Regions from separate parts of the Mesorhizobium sp. LCM 4577 genome, predicted to be linked through region 2. Evidence: predicted binding sites of a transcription regulator. Region 2 holds the regulator's gene; the other holds the start of a gene.

Region 1 (10,172 bases), on a different contig from region 2:
CGTCGCCGACTACGAGGCCTGCACCGCTGGCATCAAGCAGGTCGAAGCCGATCTCGGCCCGGTCTCCGTGCTGGTCAACAATGCCGGCATCACGCGCGACGCCATGTTCCACAAGATGACGCCCGCGCAGTGGAAGGAAGTGATCGACACCAACCTTTCCGGCGTCTTCAACATGACGCATCCTTTGTGGAGCGGCATGCGCGACCGCAAGTTCGGCCGCGTCATCACCATTTCCTCGATCAACGGCCAGAAGGGCCAGGCCGGCCAGGCCAACTATTCGGCGTCGAAGGCCGGCGACATCGGCTTCTCGAAGGCTCTTGCCCAGGAAGGCGCGCGCGCGGGCATTACCGTCAACGTCATCTGCCCCGGCTATATCGCGACCGAGATGGTCAAGGCGATCGACGAGAAGGTCCTCAACGAGCGCATCATCCCGCAGATCCCCGTCGGCCGCCTCGGCGAGCCGGAAGAGATCGCGCGTTGCGTCGTCTTCCTGGCTTCCGACGAGGCCGGCTTCATCACCGGATCGACCATCACTGCCAATGGCGGCCAATACTTCTCCTGACATCATTTGTCGCCAAGGCGGCTCCGGCACCGGAGCCGCCTTTTTCGCCAGCGGCATAGCCGGCGTGACACCTTGCCTCAATCCGGCACGCAAAAGTTAACGGCCGCGACCGCACTCTGTGCATAAACCCTAAGACAAGCTGTGAATCCTCGGTGGGTAAGCTGTGGACAACACCATATCTAGGGGTGAACAAACCAGGAAACTTTGCCCTTCTCTGATTCGTCGCCGATTCGTTCTGGCTTTGGCCGAAAGATTAACGGCGGACGGCCCAAACATCGCTGAAATCGTTAAAATCAATTAAGAAAGCTCAACAATTTCATAACCTTGACGACGCACCCCGAGTCGATCGCGATCGTTCACCGGCAAAGGTTAACGACAGCCCGGCTCCAACGGAGGCTAGGCATGAATCGGGCCAATTTCCCGATTCAGCATGTGGTGCGACTCGTCGTCAAAAAATCCACATATAGCCGTGAACAAAACCTGAATCAGGGTGAGTCAGCGATTCGTCGCTGATTCGTTCCAGACTCGTTCCAGCCGTTAACAGCAGCCGGTTTTGACCGGTGCTCGCATTCCCGCCTGCTCCCGGAAGAACATTCCGCTTTCGCTCGGCGTCCTAAATCCCTATGTGTCGGCTGTCACACGCGGCGGCGCCGCGCTTCCGACCAAAAGCATGATCCCGAAAAGCGGGAACCGGTTTTCGGAGAAAGATCATGCTTGAACAATCAAAGCGGCAGAAACACTTATTTCCGAGCCGATGAATATCCAGCCGAAACACTCCCAGCCGCTGATCCTTTCGGGCCGCGACGTGACGGCCGTGCTGGGGCCTACCAACACCGGCAAGACCCATCTCGCCATCGAACGCATGGTCGCGCATGAGACCGGCATCATCGGCCTGCCGCTGAGGCTGCTCGCCCGCGAGGTCTATGCCCGCGTCTGCGAGAAGGTCGGCGCCCACAAGGTGGYGCTGATCACCGGCGAGGAGAAGATCGTGCCGGCGAGCGCGAAATATTCGGTCTGCACCGTCGAGGCGATGCCGCGCGAGACCGACGCCGCCTTCGTCGCCATCGACGAGGTGCAGCTCGCCGGCGATCTCGAGCGCGGCCATATCTTCACCGACCGCATCCTGCATCTGCGCGGCCGCCAGGAGACGCTGCTTCTGGGCGCGGCCACCATGCACGGCATCCTGCAGCGCCTGTTGAAGGGTGTGTCGGTGGTGACGCGGCCGCGACTTTCGCATCTCGCCTATGCCGGCTCGAAGAAGCTCACCCGGCTGCCGCGACGCACCGCAATCGTCGCCTTCTCGGCCGACGAGGTCTATGCCATCGCCGAGCTGATCCGCCGCCAGCAAGGGGGTGCGGCCGTCGTGCTCGGCGCGCTCTCGCCGCGCACCCGCAACGCCCAGGTAGAGATCTTCCAGTCCGGCGACGTCGACTATCTCGTCGCCACCGACGCCATCGGCATGGGGCTGAACCTCGACCTCGAGCATGTCGCCTTCGCCCAGAACCGCAAGTTCGACGGCTACCAATACCGCAACCTGACCGCCGCCGAGCTCGGCCAGATCGCCGGCCGCGCCGGCCGGCATCTGCGCGACGGCACGTTCGGCGTCACCGGCCAGGTCGATCCGTTCGACGAGGATCTGGTCGCCAAGATCGAGGCGCACGACTTCGACCCGGTGAAGGTGCTGCAATGGCGCACCGCCGATTTCGACTTTTCCAGCCTCGATGCGTTGAAGCGCTCGATCGAGGCCAATTCGCCTGTCGAGGGCCTGACCCGCGCGCTGCCGGCCGTGGACGCGCAGGCACTGGAGCATCTGTCGAAGGACGGCGACATCCGCGCTCTGGCCACCGGCAAGGAGCGCGTCGCGCTGCTGTGGGAAGCCTGCGCGCTTCCCGACTACCGCAAGATCGCGCCGGCCCAGCATGCCGACCTCATCGCCTCCATCTACATGGACCTTGCGCGCCATGGCCATGTCGATGAGAATTACATGGCCGAGCAGGTGCGGCGCGCCGACACGACGGACGGCGATATCGACACGCTGTCGCACCGGATTGCCCAGATCCGCACCTGGACTTTCGTCTCCAACCGGCCCGGCTGGCTGGCCGATCAGCTACACTGGCAGGAAAAGACGCGCGAAATCGAAGACAGATTGTCGGATGCGCTGCATGAGCGGTTGACGAAACGCTTCGTAGACCGCAGGACTTCCGTCCTCATGCGGCGCCTTAGAGAAAATACCATGCCTGAAGCCGAAATCAGCCCTACCGGAACCGTCCTCGTCGAAGGCCATCACGTCGGCGAGCTGCAAGGGTTCCGCTTCACCGCCGACCAGAGCGCCGGCGGCGAGGATGCCAAGGCGGTGCGCACCGCCGCCCAGAAGGCGCTCGCGGCCGAGTTCGACGCGCGCGCCGAACGCTTTGCCGCCTGCGCCAATGGCGACCTGGCGCTCGGCTCCGACGGCATCTTACGCTGGATCGGCGCGCCGATCGGCACGCTGGTCGCCGGCGACGAGGCGCTGAAGCCGCGCTTGGTGTTGCTTGCCGACGAGCAGCTCAACGGCCCTGCCCGCGACAAGGTCGCGGCGCGTGCCGAGCGTTTCGTCAATTTCCAGATCGAGTCGCTGCTGAAGGCGCTGGTTGACTTGAAGAATGCCGACCAGATCACCGGCATCGCGCGCGGCATCGCCTTCCAGCTGGTCGAGCATTTCGGCCTGATCAACCGCCGCGACATCGCGGAAGAGATGAAGTCGCTCGACCAGGAAGGCCGCGCCGCGTTGCGCCGCCTCGGCGTGCGCTTCGGCGCCTACCATGTCTTCGTGCCGGCGCTGATCAAGCCGGCGCCGGCGGGACTGGTGACGCTGCTGTGGGCGCTCAAGAACGACGGCAAGGACAAGCCGGGTTTCGGCGACGTGGTGCATGCGCTGGCCTCCGGCCGCACCTCGGTGGTCATCGATCCGGCCTTCGACAAGACCTTCTACAAGCTCGCCGGCTACCGCAATCTCGGCCGCCGCGCCGTGCGCGTCGATATCCTCGAACGGCTTGCCGACCTCATCCGCCCGGCGACCAACTGGAAGCCCGGCCTCGGCCAGCGTCCGGACGGCGCCTATGACGGCCACGCCTTCATGGTGACGCCGCCGATGATGTCGATCCTCGGCGCCACGGCCGACGACATGGAGGAGATCCTCAAAGGTCTCGGCTATCGCTCCGAGGCAAGGCCTGCCGCCGAGGTGAAGGCGAAGCTCGACGCGCTGGACGACGCCGCCCGCGAAGCAGCCGCGGCCAAGCTCGCCGCGGAAGAAGCGGCGCGTGCCGCGCCGGCAACGGCGACTGAAGTTGCGACGACGGACACGGTTGCTGAGACATCAGCCGACGGTTCGGAGTCGGCCGTCGTCGAACCCGTAACCGAAGCTTCGGCTGAAGCCGTCGCGGAAGTGGCGGCGGAGCCTGTCCCGGGAGAGCTGGCGGAAGCTGCGGCCGAGATCACGCAAGAGGCCCACCCCGCAGAGATCACTGTGGCGCTTGAGGCGGCCGAAACCGCCGAGGCGCCTACCTCCCCCTCGATGGGGGAGGTCGCGGCGCGAAGCGACGCGGGTGGGGGTGACGGCGCCGACGATGCAGGCGGTGCCGATGCCACCGACGCCGGCACTCCCCCCGCCCCGGCGCTGCGCGCCGACCTTCCCCACGAGGGGGAGGGTAACGCCGCCACCGGCGAAACTCCGGCCGAAGCCGAGGAACCGAAGCCTGTCCTTCTGTGGCGCCAGGCGCGTTTCGACCATCAGCGCCCGCGTCACCGTCATGACAACCGCCGCGACAATCGCCCGCGCGGCGGCCAACCCTCACGCGAGGCAGGCGCCGGCGGCATGCCCGGCGACAAGCCGGCGCATGAAGGCCGCCGCGACGGCGCCGGCAAGCCGCGCTTCGACCGCTCGAAGTTCAAGCCGAGGCCGGAGACAGGCGATCGGCGCGAAGGCAGGCCGCAAGGCGAGCGCCCGGATCGTCACGAAGGGGGCGGGGGCCGCCGCGACGGCCGGCCCGACTGGAAAGGCAACAGGCAGGACGGCAAGGGCAACGCTTCTGGCGGCAAGCCGGCCTTCCAGAGCAAGCCGCGCGAGGAACGCCCGCAGCGCTTCGACCCGGATTCGCCTTTCGCCAAGCTCGCCGCCTTGCGCGACCAGCTGAAGAAATAGGCGCGAGCATGATCCCGAAAAGTGGGAACCGGTTTTCGGGCGAGATCATGCTCCAACGAAGCTAGCCGCGATGGTTGGAGAAGGCCGCCAGCGCATCGACAAATGGCTGTTCTTCTCGCGCGCGGTGAAATCGCGCTCGCTGGCGGCGAAAATCGTCGTCGCCGGACGCGTGCGCATCAATCGCGACAAAGCAGCGCAGGCCTCGGATCTGGTCAAGCCCGGCGACGTGCTGACCATCACGCTCGAGGGCCGCATCCTGGTCTGGAAGGTGGTCAATTGCGGCACGCGGCGCGGCCCGGCCGACGAGGCGCGGCTGCTCTACGAGGACATGTCGCCGGCGCCGACGCCCAAAGGCGGAGCGGTTCCGGACGCCATTCCGGCACTGCGTGAGGCCGGCAGCGGCCGCCCGACCAAACGCGAGCGGCGGCAGACCGACCGCCTGCTCGGCGACGATTGAATAAGGTCGACCGTACCGCCGGCGGCGGCACCGTTGGATTTCCTTTTCCCGATGCCGACAGCGCCCGAATGCCCTGCCCTTGCAAGCAGCCGGCAAAGGCGTTACCTCAACTTGAAAAAGCCGAGCAAATCGGGACGTTCCGGAGCCTGCGATGACCTATGTCGTGACCGACAATTGCATCAAATGCAAATACATGGACTGCATCGAGGTCTGTCCGGTCGACTGTTTCTACGAAGGCGAGAACATGCTCGTCATTCACCCCGACGAGTGCATCGACTGCGGCGTGTGCGAGCCCGAATGCCCGGCCGACGCGATCAAGCCGGACACCGAGGGCGGTCTCGACAAATGGTTGCAGATCAACTCGGAATATGCCGAGAAATGGCCGAACATCACCGCCAAGAAAGAGCCGCCGGCGGACGCCAAGACCTTTGACGGCGAGCTCGGAAAGTTCGAGAAATATTTCTCGGCGGAGCCCGGCGAAGGCGATTGATGCTGGTGCCGGCAACACCGGCCTGACGCGACGTAACGGGACCGATACAATTACTGTCTTGACAGGCAGCGACCTCGTTTGGCGTTAGCGAACGCAGCAAAACCTTGATTCTTCCGACTTTTTGTGTTACATAAGCGAAACATGCCGGTGACACGACGTCGATTTATGGCGCTAACGCCCCAAATCACTGAAAGGTGAGCTTTTAGATCCGGACCAGAGCGATCTGGGGCAGGCGGTTGCATTCGTGCGATATGCCGGTCCCTGCTTTTCCGGTGGGTTCATCCTGTTGCGCGGCTGACGGTCGGCTATCGCCGACCCTATGGGTTCGCGCCGGCATGATGCCGGCTGCACAACTAAGGAGTTCAGGGCGTAATGGCAACGATCACCCCGCAGAAGAAGTCCAACGCGGCCCGCCACGGGTTCAAGACCGGCGAGTTCATCGTCTACCCCGCGCATGGCGTCGGCCAGATCGTGGCGATCGAAGAGCAGGAAGTTGCGGGTCACAAGCTGGAGCTGTTCGTCATCGACTTCCAGAAGGACAAGATGCGGCTCAAGGTTCCGGTCGCCAAGGCGACCTCGATCGGCATGCGCAAGCTGTCGGAAGAGGACTATGTCGACCGCGCGCTCAAGGTCGTGCAGGGCCGCGCCCGTATCAAGCGCACCATGTGGTCGCGCCGCGCCCAGGAATATGACGCCAAGATCAACTCCGGCGACCTGATCTCGATCTCGGAAGTGGTGCGCGACCTCTACCGCGCGGACAACCAGCCGGAGCAGTCCTATTCCGAGCGTCAGCTCTACGAAGCCGCGCTCGACCGCATGGCTCGCGAGATCGCCGCGGTGAACCGCATGTCGGAGACCGAGGCGGTGCGCCTCATCGAGGTCAACCTCAACAAGGGTCCGAAGCGCGGCGCCAAGGCCGACAACGAGGAAGCCGAGCAGGAAGAAGCTGCCTGAGCTTTCCGCTCAATCGAATACGAAAAACCCGGCCGAGGCCGGGTTTTTTGTTTCGGGAGCCTTCTTTCTTCTCCTGAGTTCAAACGCCAGCGTCCTTCTGTGCTTCCTCCTGCCGCAGCGAGGCAATAAAGCGCTTGGTCCGCTCGCGTTCAGGATTGTCGAAGACGACCGAGGCCGGTCCCTTCTCGACGATCGAGCCGGCATCGAGGAAGACGACCTCCTGCGCGATCTTGGAGGCGAGCCTCAGATCATGCGTGGCCATCACCATCGTCGTGCCTTCGCGGGCCAGCTGCCCGAGCACGTCGACCACTTCCTGCGCCAGTTCCGGATCGAGCGCCGAGGTCGGCTCGTCGCAAAGCAGCACGCGCGGCGACGGCGCCAGCGCCCGGGCGATCGCCACGCGCTGCTGCTGGCCGCCGGACAGCGTCGCCGGCCAGGCATCGGCCTTGTGCGCCATGCCGACCTTTTCGAGCAGCGCCATCGCCCGCTCGCGCGCTCGCGCCTCCGGCCATTTCAGCACCGTCACCAGCCCCTCCATGACATTCTCGATCGCCGTGCGATGCGGAAAGAGCTGGAAATTCTGGAACACCATGCCGGTCTGCAGGCGGATGCGCTGAACGTCTTTGGCCGGCACCTTGACGCCGGGATGGAACGCAAGCGTCTCGTCGCCGATGCGCAGGGAACCGCACGTGGGAATCTCCAGCAGGTTGATGCAACGCAGGAGCGTGCTTTTGCCGCCGCCCGAAGGGCCGACCAGCGCGGTCACGCTGCCCTCGTCGAGGCTGACAGTGACGCCCTTCAGCACCAGATTGTCGCCGAAGCGCTTTTCGATGTCGGTGAGGCCGATCATGCGTTGGCCTCCAGGAACCCGCCATAGCGGTTGAGCCGCACCTCCAGCCGCGCCTGCAGCGCCGACAGCACCGAACTCAACGCAAGATAGAGTGCCGCCGCCTCCACATAGAGGATCAGCGGCTCATAGGTGGTGGCGACGATGCGCTGCGCGGCCTGGAACATCTCGGGCACGGTGATCGCCGCCGCGAGCGAGGTGTCCTTGACCAGCGAGATGAAGGTGTTGGAAAGCGGCGGCACCGCGACGCGGCCAGCTTGCGGAAGGATGGTGCGCCGCATCGCCTGGTTCCAGGTCATGCCGATCGAATAGGAGGCCTCCCACTGGCCCTTCGGCACCGAGCCGATGACGGCGCGGATGATCTCGGAGGTATAGGCGCCGATGTTGAGCGTGAAGCCGATCAGGGCGGCGGGAAAGGCATCGAGCAGGATGCCGACCGAGGGCAGGCCGTAGAAGATCAGGAAGAGCTGCACCAGAAGCGGCGTGCCGCGAAAGATCCAGACATAGAATCGCACCAGCGCGACCAGCGGCTTCGGGCCGAACAGCCGGATCAGCGCCGTCACCAGCCCGGCGATCAGCCCGAGCGCGAAGGACAAAAGCGTCAGCGGCACGGTGAAGATCAGCGCCGCCCATAGCAGCGTCGGCAATGATTCCAGCATCAATTGCAGCCAGTGCGGCACGGGGCGCTTCTCCCTTCCAGATACGGCGGCGCGTTCCCCCGTATGGGCTGACTATCACGCAAAAACCGCCGGGCCGTCAAAGACGGCCCCGATGAATGTCGTGTAAAAAATGGCGGGCCGTTTTTGACGGCCCGCCATTTTCCGAACAAAGGAACGATTGGCTTACTTCGAAACGTCCTGACCGAAATACTTGTCGGCGATCTTCTGGTAGGTGCCGTCGGCCTTGATGTCGGCCAGCGCCTTGTTGATGGCCGCGACCAGCTCCGGATCGCCCTTGCGTACGATGACGCCGGAATAATCGGCATTCTCTTCCTGCGCGGCGATCTTCACATTGGCGTCCGGCTTGTGCTTCTTGAAATCAAGGAAGGACAGGCTGTCGTTGATGGTGGCGTCGGCGCGGCCGGTGAGCAGAAGCTGGATCGACTGGTCGAAGCCGTCGGTGCCGACGAGCTCGGCGCCGTTCTTCTCAGCGAGCTTGCCGAAATTCGAGGTCAGCGACTGCGCCGACTTCTTGCCCTTGAGATCGGCAAAGGTCTTGATGTCTGTGTTGTCGCCGCGCACGATCAGCACCGCCTTCGAAGCGATGTAGGGATCGGAGAAATCATACTTGGCCTTGCGCGCATCGGTGATGCCGACTTCGTTGATGACGGCGTCGTAACGGTTGGCGTCGAGGCCGGCGATCAGCCCGTCCCACTTGCCTTCGAGGAACTCGACCTTGACGCCGAGCTTGTCGCCGATGGCCTTGGCGATCTCGACGTCGAAGCCGACCAGCGCGTTGGACTCGTCGTGATAGGTGAAGGGCGCGTAGGTGCCTTCAGTACCGACCTTGAACACCCCGGCCTGCTTGATCTGGTCGAGATTGGCGCCGGCATGGCCGGCGGTGATCGCCAGAACCTGCAGCGTTCCGGCGAGAAGGAGCGGTTTGAGCCATTTCATTTTTCTGTGATCCCGTTTTGACCGGTGCCCGGCGCGATTGTGAGAGCCGGAAACTGACAGATAGAAGGCTGCAAAATAAGGAACCAGATTTCAAATATCGGCTCCACCAGAAATCTGATTCTCAAATCGACCGAAAATCCGCCAAGCAGCTTTTCCTGGCCGATAACAAAATGTTCCCGCCGGCAACATCTGCCCCCTCGGGCGGCGGAACCATCCATGCGCCTGACACGTTGCATGGCTGTTGTAGGGCGCGGCGGCGTCTTTTCAACCGTCATACGCGCAATCGTGGCAAAGGAGCCGACATGATCGAGGACGCGGCAGGGCGGACACTGGTCCGGGCGGCAATGAGGGCTCCCTATCTCGAGCGCGACGAGGAGCATGTGCTTGCGCTCCGCTGGAAGGAAGAGAACGACCAGCATGCGCTGCACAGGATCACCGTCGCCCATATGCGCCTGGTCATCTCCATGGCCTCGAAATTCCGCCATTACGGCCTGCCGCTCGGCGATCTCATCCAGGAGGGTCATGTCGGCTTGCTCGAGGCGGCGGCGCGTTTCGAGCCCGCGCGGGAAGTGCGCTTCTCGACCTATGCCACCTGGTGGATCCGCGCCTCGATGCAGGATTATATCCTGCGCAACTGGTCGATCGTGCGCGGCGGCACCAGCTCGGCGCAGAAGGCGCTCTTCTTCAATCTCAGGCGCTTGCGCGCCCGCCTTGCCAACGGGGCCGAGCCGATTTCCAACGCCTCCCTCTACCGCGAGGTCTCGGCGGCGCTCGGCGTTCCGGAGGCCGACGTGGCGATGATGGATTCGCGCCTGTCTTCGCCCGACAGCTCGCTCAACGCGCCCCTGGCCGACGAGAACGGCGCCGCCGAGCGGATGGATTTCCTGGTCTCCGAAGACCCGCTTCCCGACGAGATCGTCGGGGAGAGGATCGATGTCCAGCGCCGGGCCGTCTGGCTGAAAAGCGCGCTCGGCGCGCTCAACGCCCGCGAGCTTCGCATCATCGAGGAGCGCAGGCTGAGCGATGACGGCGCCACGCTGGAATCGCTTGGCGAACAGCTCGGCAT
Region 2 (10,172 bases):
GTGCGTGCCAGATTGGGCCAAGGCCTAATGTTGCACTGCGAAACACACCTTTCAATGCCAATCTTCTTGGGCCAGTTCGCTCCTAATCGATTTGATCTCCGATGCGAGCCAGGCTTTCCTGGCGGCCCAGAACGGCCAGCACGTCGAACACGCCGGGCGAGGTGCTGCGGCCGGTCAGCGCGGCTCTGAGCGGCTGGGCCACAGCGCCGAGCTTGTATCCGCCCGCCTGCGCGAACTCGCGGATCGAAGCCTCCGCCGAAGCGGCGCTCCAGTCGCCCTCTATGGAAGACAATGCGCCATGCGCGCCGCGCAGAATCGCGCGCGCATCCGCGTTGAGCAAGCCCGCCGCCTTCTCGTCGAGCGGCAAGGGCCGCTCGGCGAACAGGAAACCCGCGCCGTCGACCAGCTCGACCAGGGTCTTGGCCCGCTCCTTGAGGCCGGGCATGGCGGCAAGCAGTTGCGCCTTGCGCTTGTCATCGAGCTTCGCGGCAAGCGCCGGGCCGCCTTCGAGATAGGGCAGGGTGGCGACGAAGATGTCGAACAACGCCTGGTCGTCCATCTTGCGCATATGGACGCCATTCAGCGCCTCGAGCTTGGCGAAGTCGAAGCGGGCAGCGCCCTTGTTGACGTCGCCGATGTCGAACCAGGCGATCATGTCCTTGATCGACATCACCTCGTCATCGCCATGGCTCCAGCCAAGTCGCGCCAGATAGTTGAGCAGGGCCTCGGGCAGATAGCCCATGGCGCGATAGGCCTCGACGCCGAGCGCGCCGTGGCGCTTCGACAGCTTGGCGCCGTCCGCGCCATGGATCAGCGGGATGTGCGACATCGACGGCACCGCCCAGCCCATGGCGTTGTAGATCACCGTCTGGCGCGCGGCGTTGGTCAGGTGATCGTCGCCGCGGATAATATGCGTGACGCCCATGTCGTGATCGTCGACGACGACGGCGTGCATATAGGTCGGGTTGCCGTCCGAACGCAGGATGATGAAGTCGTCGAGATCCTTGTTGGGAAAGCGCACCTCGCCCTGCACGCGGTCCTGCACGACCGTCTCGCCTTCGGTCGGTGCCTTGATGCGGATGGCGCCCTTGACGCCGGCCGGCGCCTCGGAGGGATCGCGGTCGCGCCACTGGCCGTTGTACCGCGGCGGCAGGCCTTTGGCTCTAGCTGCCTCGCGCATCGCCTCCAGCTCCGCGGGTGTCTCATAGCTGTAATAGGCCTTGCCCATGCGCACGAGCTCCTCGGCCACCTCGCGATGGCGCGGCGCGCGCTCGAACTGTGAGACGGCGTCGCCATCCCAGGAAAGGCCAAGCCAGGTCAGTCCGTCGAGAATGGCGGCCGTGGCGGCTTCGGTGGAGCGCTCGCGATCGGTGTCCTCGATACGCAAAAGCATCGTGCCGCCAGTGTGCTTGGCATAGAGCCAGTTGAACAGCGCCGTGCGCGCCCCGCCAATGTGCAGGTAGCCGGTGGGCGAGGGGGCAAAACGGGTGACGACCTTGTCGGACATGGAACTCTCGAAGAAGCACTGAAAAATGCATGTTTCGCGCAGACTTCCACGCGACCGGCGTTCATGTACCATAGGCGGTCTGGGGCGCAAGGGGCAGACCCGATGGCTGGGCGTGGCCGGGGTGCGGAGGAGGGCGGGGAAACGACAGCTGGCGTCAGCGAGCGCCTGATGTTTGCCCGTGCCGAGCCCACCGCAGAAGCGCCGCTTTCGCTTCCGGAACTCCGTCCACCCGCCGAACGACCGCCGCCCGGTGGCGGTGCGCTGCAGCCAGCCTTGCCAACAGCCACCGTCGGCAGGATCCGCAAACAGCTTGGCCGCGTTTCGCTTCCTGCGCTGCGCCGAAGCGTTGCGGTCGCTGCCGCCACCGAGCTCGACCGCGGCGTCGGCTTCCTGCTGGTGCCGGTGTTCCTGGCCGCCGGCGTGATCTATTACTTTTCGCTGAGCACCGAGCCGGATCTCTACAGGCCGCTTGCGGCGGTGGCTCTGATGGCTGTCTGCGCGGCGGCATCGCGCTCCTGGCAGAGAACGCATCTTGTCTTCATGGCATCGTTTTTCTGCGCGCTCGGCTTTCTGGCGGCCAAGGTGGAGACCTGGCGGATGGCGACCCCGATGCTCGGGTCCGAAATCCAGACACGGCTGACGGGCCGCCTCGTCACCGCCGAGGCGATGGCCAACGGCCGTGTCCGGTTGACCATCGATATGATTTCGACGGAGCATCCGAAGCTGCGCTACGCGCCGGACCGCGTCAGGCTGTCGGCGCGCAGGATCCCGCCCGGCATGACGGCGGGGTCGATGCTGACGGGCTATGCCAAGTTGCTGCCGCCGACCGGGCCGGTTCGGCCGGACAGCTACGATTTTTCCTTCGACAGCTACTTTGCCGGCATCGGCGGCAGCGGGTTTTTCCTGGGCGATCCGAAGCTGATTGCGCCAGTGGAGGCGCCCTTTGGCGCGCGCGTCGCATCGGCAGTCGAAAACGCGCGCGAAGGGATCGCCGATCACATCAGGAGCAGCATCGGCGGATCCGAGGGCGAGATCGCGGCGGCGCTGATCGTCGGCGTGCGCGCCGGCATTCCGGAAGCAATCAACGAGTCGATGCGGCGCACCGGCATCTACCACATCATCTCGATCTCCGGCCTGCACATGGCGCTGGTCGCCGGCACGATCATGGTGCTTTTGCGCGGCGCCTTCGCGCTGTTTCCCGATTTCTCGTCGCGCCGGCCGGTGAAGAAATATGCCGCCGGGATCGCGCTCATCTCGATCGCGGCATACCTCGTGATCTCCGGCATCGTGGTGGCGGCCGAGCGAAGCTTCATTATGCTCGCCGTGATGCTCGCCGCCGTGCTCTTCGACCGCGCGGCGCTCACCATGCGCAACCTGGCGATCTCGGCAATCGCGGTGATCCTCGTCTCGCCGCACGAAGTGGTCGGCCCGAGCTTCCAGATGTCCTTCGCCGCCACCGCCGCCCTGGTCGGCGCCTATGCCGGCTTTGCCGACTATCGCGCCGGCAAAACGACCGCGCCGCCGGCAAAACGTTCGTTGCTCGGGTTCCTGTCGCGAAAACTGGCGGTCGGTGTGGGTGGCGCCGCCGTGACGTCGCTCATCGCGGGCAGCGCGACATTACTGTTTGCGATCTGGCATTTCCAGCGCGTGTCGCCGCTCAGCCTGCTCGCCAACCTGGCGGTCATGCCGATCGTCTCGCTGATCGTCATGCCGTTCGCCGTGCTGAGCGCACTGGCCATGCCCTTCGGCTTCGACGGTCCGTTCCTCTTTGTCATGGGCAAGGGGCTGACGGCGATGATCGCCATTTCGTCGTGGATCTCCGAGCGCTCACCGGTCGACGCCGTCGGGCTGATCTCGATCCAGTCGGTGCTGCTGGCGACGGTCGCGCTGGTGATCGCGACGATGGCCACCACCTGGCTGAGGCTTGCCGCCGTTCCCTTTGCGCTCGCCGCGCTGCTGGCCATTCCGCATGTCCGCACGCCGGATGTACTCATTTCCGAGGACGCGCATCTGGTGGCGATGCCGATCGGCGGCGGCGAGCTTGCCGTCAATCGCGAACGTTCCAACGAGTTCACCACCGACAACTGGAAACGGGCGCTGAAAGCCGAGACAATCGTGCCGCCGGAGACGTTTGCCAAAGATGCGCTGGACATCGCCGATCCCGTCGACCTGCCGCCCGGCTCGCCGTTCTACTGTACGGGTGATCTCTGCATCGGCCGGCATCCATCCGGCGCCATCGTCGCACTCGCTGAAAACCGCGACAGTGCCCGGCCTGCCTGCGGCTTCGCTGATCTCATCGTCATCAACGACGCCACCGCCTACAATCCTTGCTACGATCCGCGCGTGCTTGTCGTCACCAAGCGGCAGCTGGCGCGCGACGGCAGCGCCGCCGTCTTCTTCGATCCGCAATCGGCAACCGCGCGGCCGGCCGTCCGCTATGCTGTGGAAGAGCCATATCGGCCCTGGCACGAGCAGCGGAAATATACTCGCGAGGCGAGAGGACTGCCGCCTTATCAAAAGCCTGAGCGGGCGGATGCGAAACCTTCGCAACCGGATCAGTAGCGGCGGATCAACCCAACAAGCTTGCCCTGCACCTTGACCCGGTCCGGCCCGAAGATGCGGGTCTCGTAGGCCGGGTTGGCGGCCTCCAACGCGATCGAGGCGCCCTTGCGGCGGAAGCGCTTGAGCGTCGCTTCCTCGTCATCGACCAGCGCGACCACGATCTCGCCCGGGCTTGCCGTGTTGGCGTTGCGGATGATGACGGTGTCGCCGTCGAAGATGCCGGCTTCTATCATCGAGTCGCCCTTGACCTCCAGCGCGTAATGCTCGCCGCCGGCGATCATGTCCGGCGGCACTGTGATCGAATGCGTCTGGTGCTGGATGGCGTCGATCGGCACGCCGGCGGCGATGCGGCCCATCACCGGAATGGATACGGCGGACCCGGCATCGTCGTCATTGCTTGGCGTCGGGGCGCGCGATGGCGCAGCCGGCTTGATCTGACGGTTGAGATTGTTCTGACCCAGGCTTCCCTGGATGACGCTCGGCGAAAACTTCTTCGCTGCATTGAGGCCGGGGGCGATCGAGTCGGGCAGCCGCAACACTTCCAGCGCTCGCGCCCGGTTCGGTAGCCGGCGAATGAAGCCGCGTTCCTCCAGCGCCGTGATCAGCCGGTGGATGCCGGACTTGGAGGCGAGGTCGAGCGCTTCCTTCATCTCGTCGAAAGACGGCGGAATCCCGCTTTCCTTCAGCCTTTCGTGGATGAACATCAGAAGTTCATGTTGTTTGCGCGTCAGCATGGCGGCCCCCACGGGTTCTGAAACCAGAATCAGAAAAACAAACCCAGAACAAACACTATCTGTTCCAGTTGTGTTCCGCAACCGTTTAAAGTTTAGTGAATTTGTTGACGTTTTGTTTAGCGTAACATCAGAACGCTGCATTCGGCGCCGGTTTCGGCTGCCGGCGCGAAAGGCTCGCGCACGATCAGGCCGTTGGCGTCGGCGAGCATTCTGAGCATCGAGGAGTCCTGGATGCTGAAGGGAGTCGCAATCAGCGTGCCGGCGTCCTCGCGCACGACGGCGCGCACATAGTCCTGCCTGAGGTCGTTGGCCTGCATCGCGGCGCCCAGCCGGGCCACCCGCACGTCCTGCCTGTGGTCGCGGCCGCCGAGCCGGGCAAGCAGAGGCTTCAGGAAAAGCTGCGAGCAGACGATGCTGGCCACCGGGTTGCCGGGCAGGCCGATGCAGCGGACATTGCCAAGCCGGCCGAACATCAGAGGTTTGCCGGGGCGCATGGCGATCTTCCAGAAGTCGAGCTGCATGCCTTCGCCGGTCAGCACGTCATGGATCAGGTCGTGGTCGCCGACGGAGGCGCCGCCGAGCGTGACGATGACATCGGCATTCGCCTCGACCGCTTTCCTGACCAACGCGGCGATCGCCTCCTTGCGGTCGGCGGCGATGCCGAGATCGAGCGCACGTGCGCCGACCGACTGGGCGGCGGCGGCGACGCCATATGCATTCGACGAAATGATCTGATCGGGGCCGAGCGCGCTGCCCGGGGGCAGCAGTTCATCGCCGGTGGCGATGATTGCGACCAGCGGCCGGCGTACGACATTCAGGGCGGGATGGTTGGCCGAGGCGGCCAGCGAAAGGGCTGCCGCATCGAGCACGCGGCCCTTTTCGAGCAGCACGTCGCCCTCACCGAAGTCGAGCCCGCGGCGGCGTACGTTGCGTGCTTTCGCGGTCGGTTCCGTGACCTCGATCCTGCCATTGCCGCGATCGCGGACGTTTTCCTGAATGACGATGGTGTCGGCGCCTTCAGGCAGCGGCGCGCCGGTGAAGATGCGCACGGCCTGGCCTTCGCCGACGGTCCCGGAAAAGCCGCGGCCGGCAGGCGCCGTGCCTATGACTTCGAGTTGCGCCGGCGCCGAAGCGACGTCGGCGGCGCGCGCGGCGTAGCCGTCCATGGCGGAGGCGTTGAAGGGCGGCTGCGTGCGCAGCGCCACGACCGGTTCCGCCAGGACCCGCGCGGCTGCATCCGCCAGCGGAATGCTTTCGCCCGGCAAAGGTGCTGCGCCATCGAGCAGGCGTTCGAGCGCTTCGGCGACCGGAACCAAAGCCATCAGGCATCCACCTTGTAATCGCCCGACTTGCCGCCGGTCTTCTCGACCAGCCGGATACCGGAAATCACCATGCCGCGGTCCGCCGCCTTGGCCATGTCGTAAATGGTGAGGCAAGCGACCGAGGCGGCGGTCAGCGCCTCCATCTCCACGCCGGTCTTGCCGGTGACACGGGCGAGCGCGGTGACCCTGAGGCCGGGCAGCGTGCGGTCCGGCTCGATCTCGACGGCCACTTTGGTGAGAAGCAGCGGATGGCAAAGCGGGATCAGCTCATGCGTCTTCTTCGCGGCCATGATGCCGGCGATACGCGCTGTGCCCAGCACGTCGCCTTTCTTGGCGTCGCCAGCAAGAATCATCTCCAGCGTTTCAGGTTGCATGGAGACAACGCCTTCGGCGATCGCCGTGCGCGTCGTCTCGGCCTTGTCGCCGACATCGACCATGTTGGCTTCGCCCTTGGCGCCGAGATGGGTGAGGGCCATATCAGACGGCCTCGGCCGCTGCCTTGCCCGTCAGCAGAAGCTCGGTTGCCGCGGCCACATCGGCCTGTCGCATCAGGCTCTCGCCGACCAGGAAGGTGCCGATCTTGCTCTTCTCCAGCCGGCGGCAATCCTGATGCGTGAAGATGCCGCTTTCGCCGACCAGCAGCCGGTTCGCCGGCACCATCGGCGCCAACCGTTCGGAAGTCTCAAGGCTGGTCTCGAAGGTCCGCAGATTGCGGTTGTTGATGCCGATCAGCCGCGACGACAATTTTAGCGCACGCTCCATTTCAGCCTCGTCATGCACCTCGATCAGAGCGTCCATGCCGAGCTCGAAGGCGGTCGCTTCGAGGTCCCTGGCCAGCGTGTCGTCGACGCTCGCCATGATGATCAGGATCGCGTCGGCGCCCCAGGCGCGCGCTTCGTAGACCTGGTAGGGATCGAACAGGAAATCCTTGCGCAGGGCCGGCAAGCGTACCGCTGCCCGCGCCGCCGTCAGGAATTCCGGCGCGCCCTGAAAGGACGGAGCATCGGTCAGCACCGAAAGACAGGCTGCGCCACCTTTCTGATAAGCCCCGGCGAGCGCCGGCGGATCGAAATCGGCGCGGATCAGGCCTTTGGAAGGGCTGGCCTTCTTGATCTCGGCGATCAGCGCGAAGTTGCCGGCCCGGCGCTTGGCGTCGAGCGCCGCGAGGAAGCCGCGCGTCGCACCGGCATCCTTTGCCCGCGCCTTGATCTCGGCGAACGGTACCTTCGCTTTCGCCGCGGCGATCTCGTCGCGCTTGTAGGCTTCGATCTTGCGCAGGATATCCGACAAGGCCTTATCCGTTCGAAATCTCGACAAGCTTGTCCAGCACGCCAAGCGCGCGGCCGCTGTCGATCGCTTGCGCCGCCGCCGCGATGCCGTCGGCCAAAGTCGTCACCTTGCCGGCCACGACCAACCCGGCGCCGGCATTCATCAGCACCGTATCGCGATAAGCGCCGGGCGCTCCGCCCAGCATATCGCGTAACTCCTTGGCGTTGTAGGCCGCATCGCCGCCGCGCAGCTCTTCCCTGGTGTGCCGCTTCAACCCGGCGGCTTCCGGCGTCAGGGTAAAGCTGCGGATCTCGCCGCCGGCAAGCTCCGCCACCTGGGTCTCGCCCGTGGTGGTGATCTCATCATAGCCGTCGCCATGGACGACCCAGGCGTGCTCGGCGCCCAGCGCCTTCAAAGTCTCGGCCACCGGCATGATCCATTCCGGCAGGAAAACGCCGACCATCTGGCGGCTGACGCCGGCGGGATTCGACAGCGGTCCGAGCAGGTTGAAGATGGTGCGGGTGCCGAGCTCGACGCGAGTCGGCCCGACATGCTTCATCGCCGGATGATGCGCCGGCGCGAACATGAAGCCGACACCGGCCTCGTGGATGCAGCGGCCGATCATTTCGGGCGAGATGTCGATCTTGACGCCCAGCGCCGTCAGCACGTCGGCGGAGCCGGTCAGCGAGGACAGGCCGCGATTGCCATGCTTGGCGACCGGCACGCCGGCGGCGGCGATGACGAAGGCCGAAGCGGTCGAGATGTTGACCGAGTGCGAATTGTCGCCGCCGGTGCCGACGATGTCGATGGCGCCGTGCGGCGCCTCGACGCGCAGCATCTTGGCGCGCATCGTCGCCACCGCGCCGGATATTTCGCTCACGGTCTCGCCGCGCACGCGCAGCGCCATCAGGAAGCCGCCGATCTGGCCGGGCGTCGCATCGCCCGACATGATGATGTCGAACGCCTCGCGTGCTTCCTCGAAGGAAAGCGCGGTGCCGGTGGCGACCTTGGCTATGTGTGTTTTCAGAGCGCTCATCGTGTCTGTGCTTGCGAAACGGCGTTCGGATCGATGCGAACGTCATATTGCGATTGCAGCTGCGCCACCAGCTGGTCGAGCAGGTCGTCTGACATGCCGGCGCCGAAGGATTTCTGCGCGTCGTCCGGCACCGTGCTGCCGTCGGCGCCTGCCGGCTCGAAGACCTCGGCGACCTTGAACAGGATCTGGCCGTCGCCGGTGGGCGAGGGGATCAAACCGGTACCGCCTTCGCCGACGCCGAACATCGCCGCCGCACCCTCCTTGCCGAAATCGGCATCGTCGGCTTCGCGCTTCAGGCCGCGCTTGGTCTGTTTGTCGAGCTTGAGCTCGCCGGCGATGACGTCGAGCGTGGTGCCGGCCTTGAGGCGCTTCTCCAGCTCCTTGGCCTTCGCGTCGAGCCGCTTGTCCGTCTCGGCCTCCGTCCAGTCGGCCACGACCTTCTTGCGGACTTCATCCAGCGTGCGGTCGCGCGCCGGCGTGACCGACTGCACCTCGTAGAAGACAAAGCCGTTGTCCGCGGTGGTCAGGCCCTCGTTCTCGGTGTTGGGCTCTGCCGCGAACACCGACTTGATCAGCGCGGCCGATTCCGGCAGGTCGTTGACGATCGTGCCGTCCGGCCGCTGGCCGGTACGGTCGATGGCGTCGATGGTGACGACCTTGAGCTTCAGCTTCTCGGCGGCCTGGGCAAGCGAGGCGCCCGAGGCGCGGGTGTCCTCATAGCTGTCATGGACGTCGAGCAGGATGCGGCTTGCTTCGCCGAGCGCCAGGTCCTTGCGGATCTGGGCGGACACTTCCGAAAGCGGCTTCACCACTTGCGGCTTGATCTCGGTGACGCGCAAGAGCACGGGACCGAAAGCGCCCTGGACGACCTGGCTGACCTCATTGGCATTGAGCGAGAAGGCCGCATCGGCGACCGCCTTGTCGGCGATCTTGTCCTTCGACAGCGTGCCCAGCAGCGTGTCGGCCGGCGTCTTGCCCTCGGCGGTGATGAGCTTATCGAACGTGGCGCCCGCCTTCAGCGAATCCAAAGCCGCCTTGGCCGCATCCGGTGTCTTGAACACCAGCTGCTCGATGGTGCGCATCTCGGGCGTCGTGTAGCGCGCGATATTCTTGTTGTAGTCCTCGCTGACCTGGCTGTCGGTCACCGCGGACGGATCCGCGATGTCCTGCGGCTCCAGCCGGGCATAGGAGAATTTGCGGTATTCCGGCGCGGCATAGGTCTTCTTGTTGGCATCGAAATAGGCGTTGATGGCGCTGTCGGACGGCGCCTCGATCGGCTGCACCAGCGTCTTCGGCAGCACGAGATAGTCGATCGTGCGATCCTCGCCGCGATAGAGAGAGACCGCCTTCAGGAAGGTCTGCGGCACCTTCAGGCCGTCGGAGATCGCCTCGACGATCTGCTGACGCACAGCCACCTGCGCGCGGTTCTTGAGATAGTCCTCGGGCCGCATGCCGAGCTGGCGCAGGAGATATTCGAAGGTCCGGCGATCGAACTGGCCGCTGGGGCCCTTGAAAGCCGGATCCTCACGCGTCAGGTCGGCCAGCCTGTCCTTGGATAGGCCGAGCCCGAGCTTGCGCGCCTGCTCGTCGAGCACGGCGCCTGAAACAAGCTGGGCCAGCACCTGGTTGTCGACGCCGAGCAGCTTGGCCTGCTCCTGGGTGATGCGCTGGCCATATTGCTGCGACAGAAGGCTGAGCTGGCGGTCATAAGCGAGGCGGTACTCGTTGATCGAGACCTCGGT

The links. The regulator LexA, encoded in region 2, represses DNA repair genes until DNA is damaged. The targets are predictions, from matches to a motif close to TGTTCNNNNTGTGTTCNG.
Region 1: LCM4577_RS12170 (helicase-related protein) is a predicted target of LexA. The motif match lies at 1,078-1,095, and genes of this name have one in related genera.

What each region holds. Positions count from the first base shown of each region.
Region 1 is NZ_MDDU01000007.1:122,049-132,220, reverse strand. It holds gene phbB (acetoacetyl-CoA reductase) at 1-562, shown strand, start outside; gene LCM4577_RS12170 (helicase-related protein) at 1,317-4,742, shown strand; gene LCM4577_RS12165 (RNA-binding S4 domain-containing protein) at 4,813-5,199, shown strand; gene fdxA (ferredoxin FdxA) at 5,351-5,689, shown strand; gene LCM4577_RS12155 (CarD family transcriptional regulator) at 6,062-6,643, shown strand; gene LCM4577_RS12150 (amino acid ABC transporter ATP-binding protein) at 6,723-7,493, opposite strand; gene LCM4577_RS12145 (ABC transporter permease subunit) at 7,490-8,170, opposite strand; gene LCM4577_RS12140 (amino acid ABC transporter substrate-binding protein) at 8,333-9,106, opposite strand; gene LCM4577_RS12135 (hypothetical protein) at 9,103-9,381, opposite strand; gene LCM4577_RS12130 (RNA polymerase factor sigma-32) at 9,409-10,172, shown strand, end outside.
Region 2 is NZ_MDDU01000024.1:270,482-280,653, reverse strand. It holds gene gltX (glutamate--tRNA ligase) at 83-1,507, opposite strand; gene LCM4577_RS22990 (ComEC/Rec2 family competence protein) at 1,610-4,069, shown strand; gene lexA (transcriptional repressor LexA) at 4,063-4,803, opposite strand; gene glp (gephyrin-like molybdotransferase Glp) at 4,920-6,125, opposite strand; gene moaC (cyclic pyranopterin monophosphate synthase MoaC) at 6,125-6,601, opposite strand; gene trpC (indole-3-glycerol phosphate synthase TrpC) at 6,603-7,415, opposite strand; gene trpD (anthranilate phosphoribosyltransferase) at 7,420-8,430, opposite strand; gene LCM4577_RS22960 (peptidyl-prolyl cis-trans isomerase) at 8,427-10,172, opposite strand, start outside.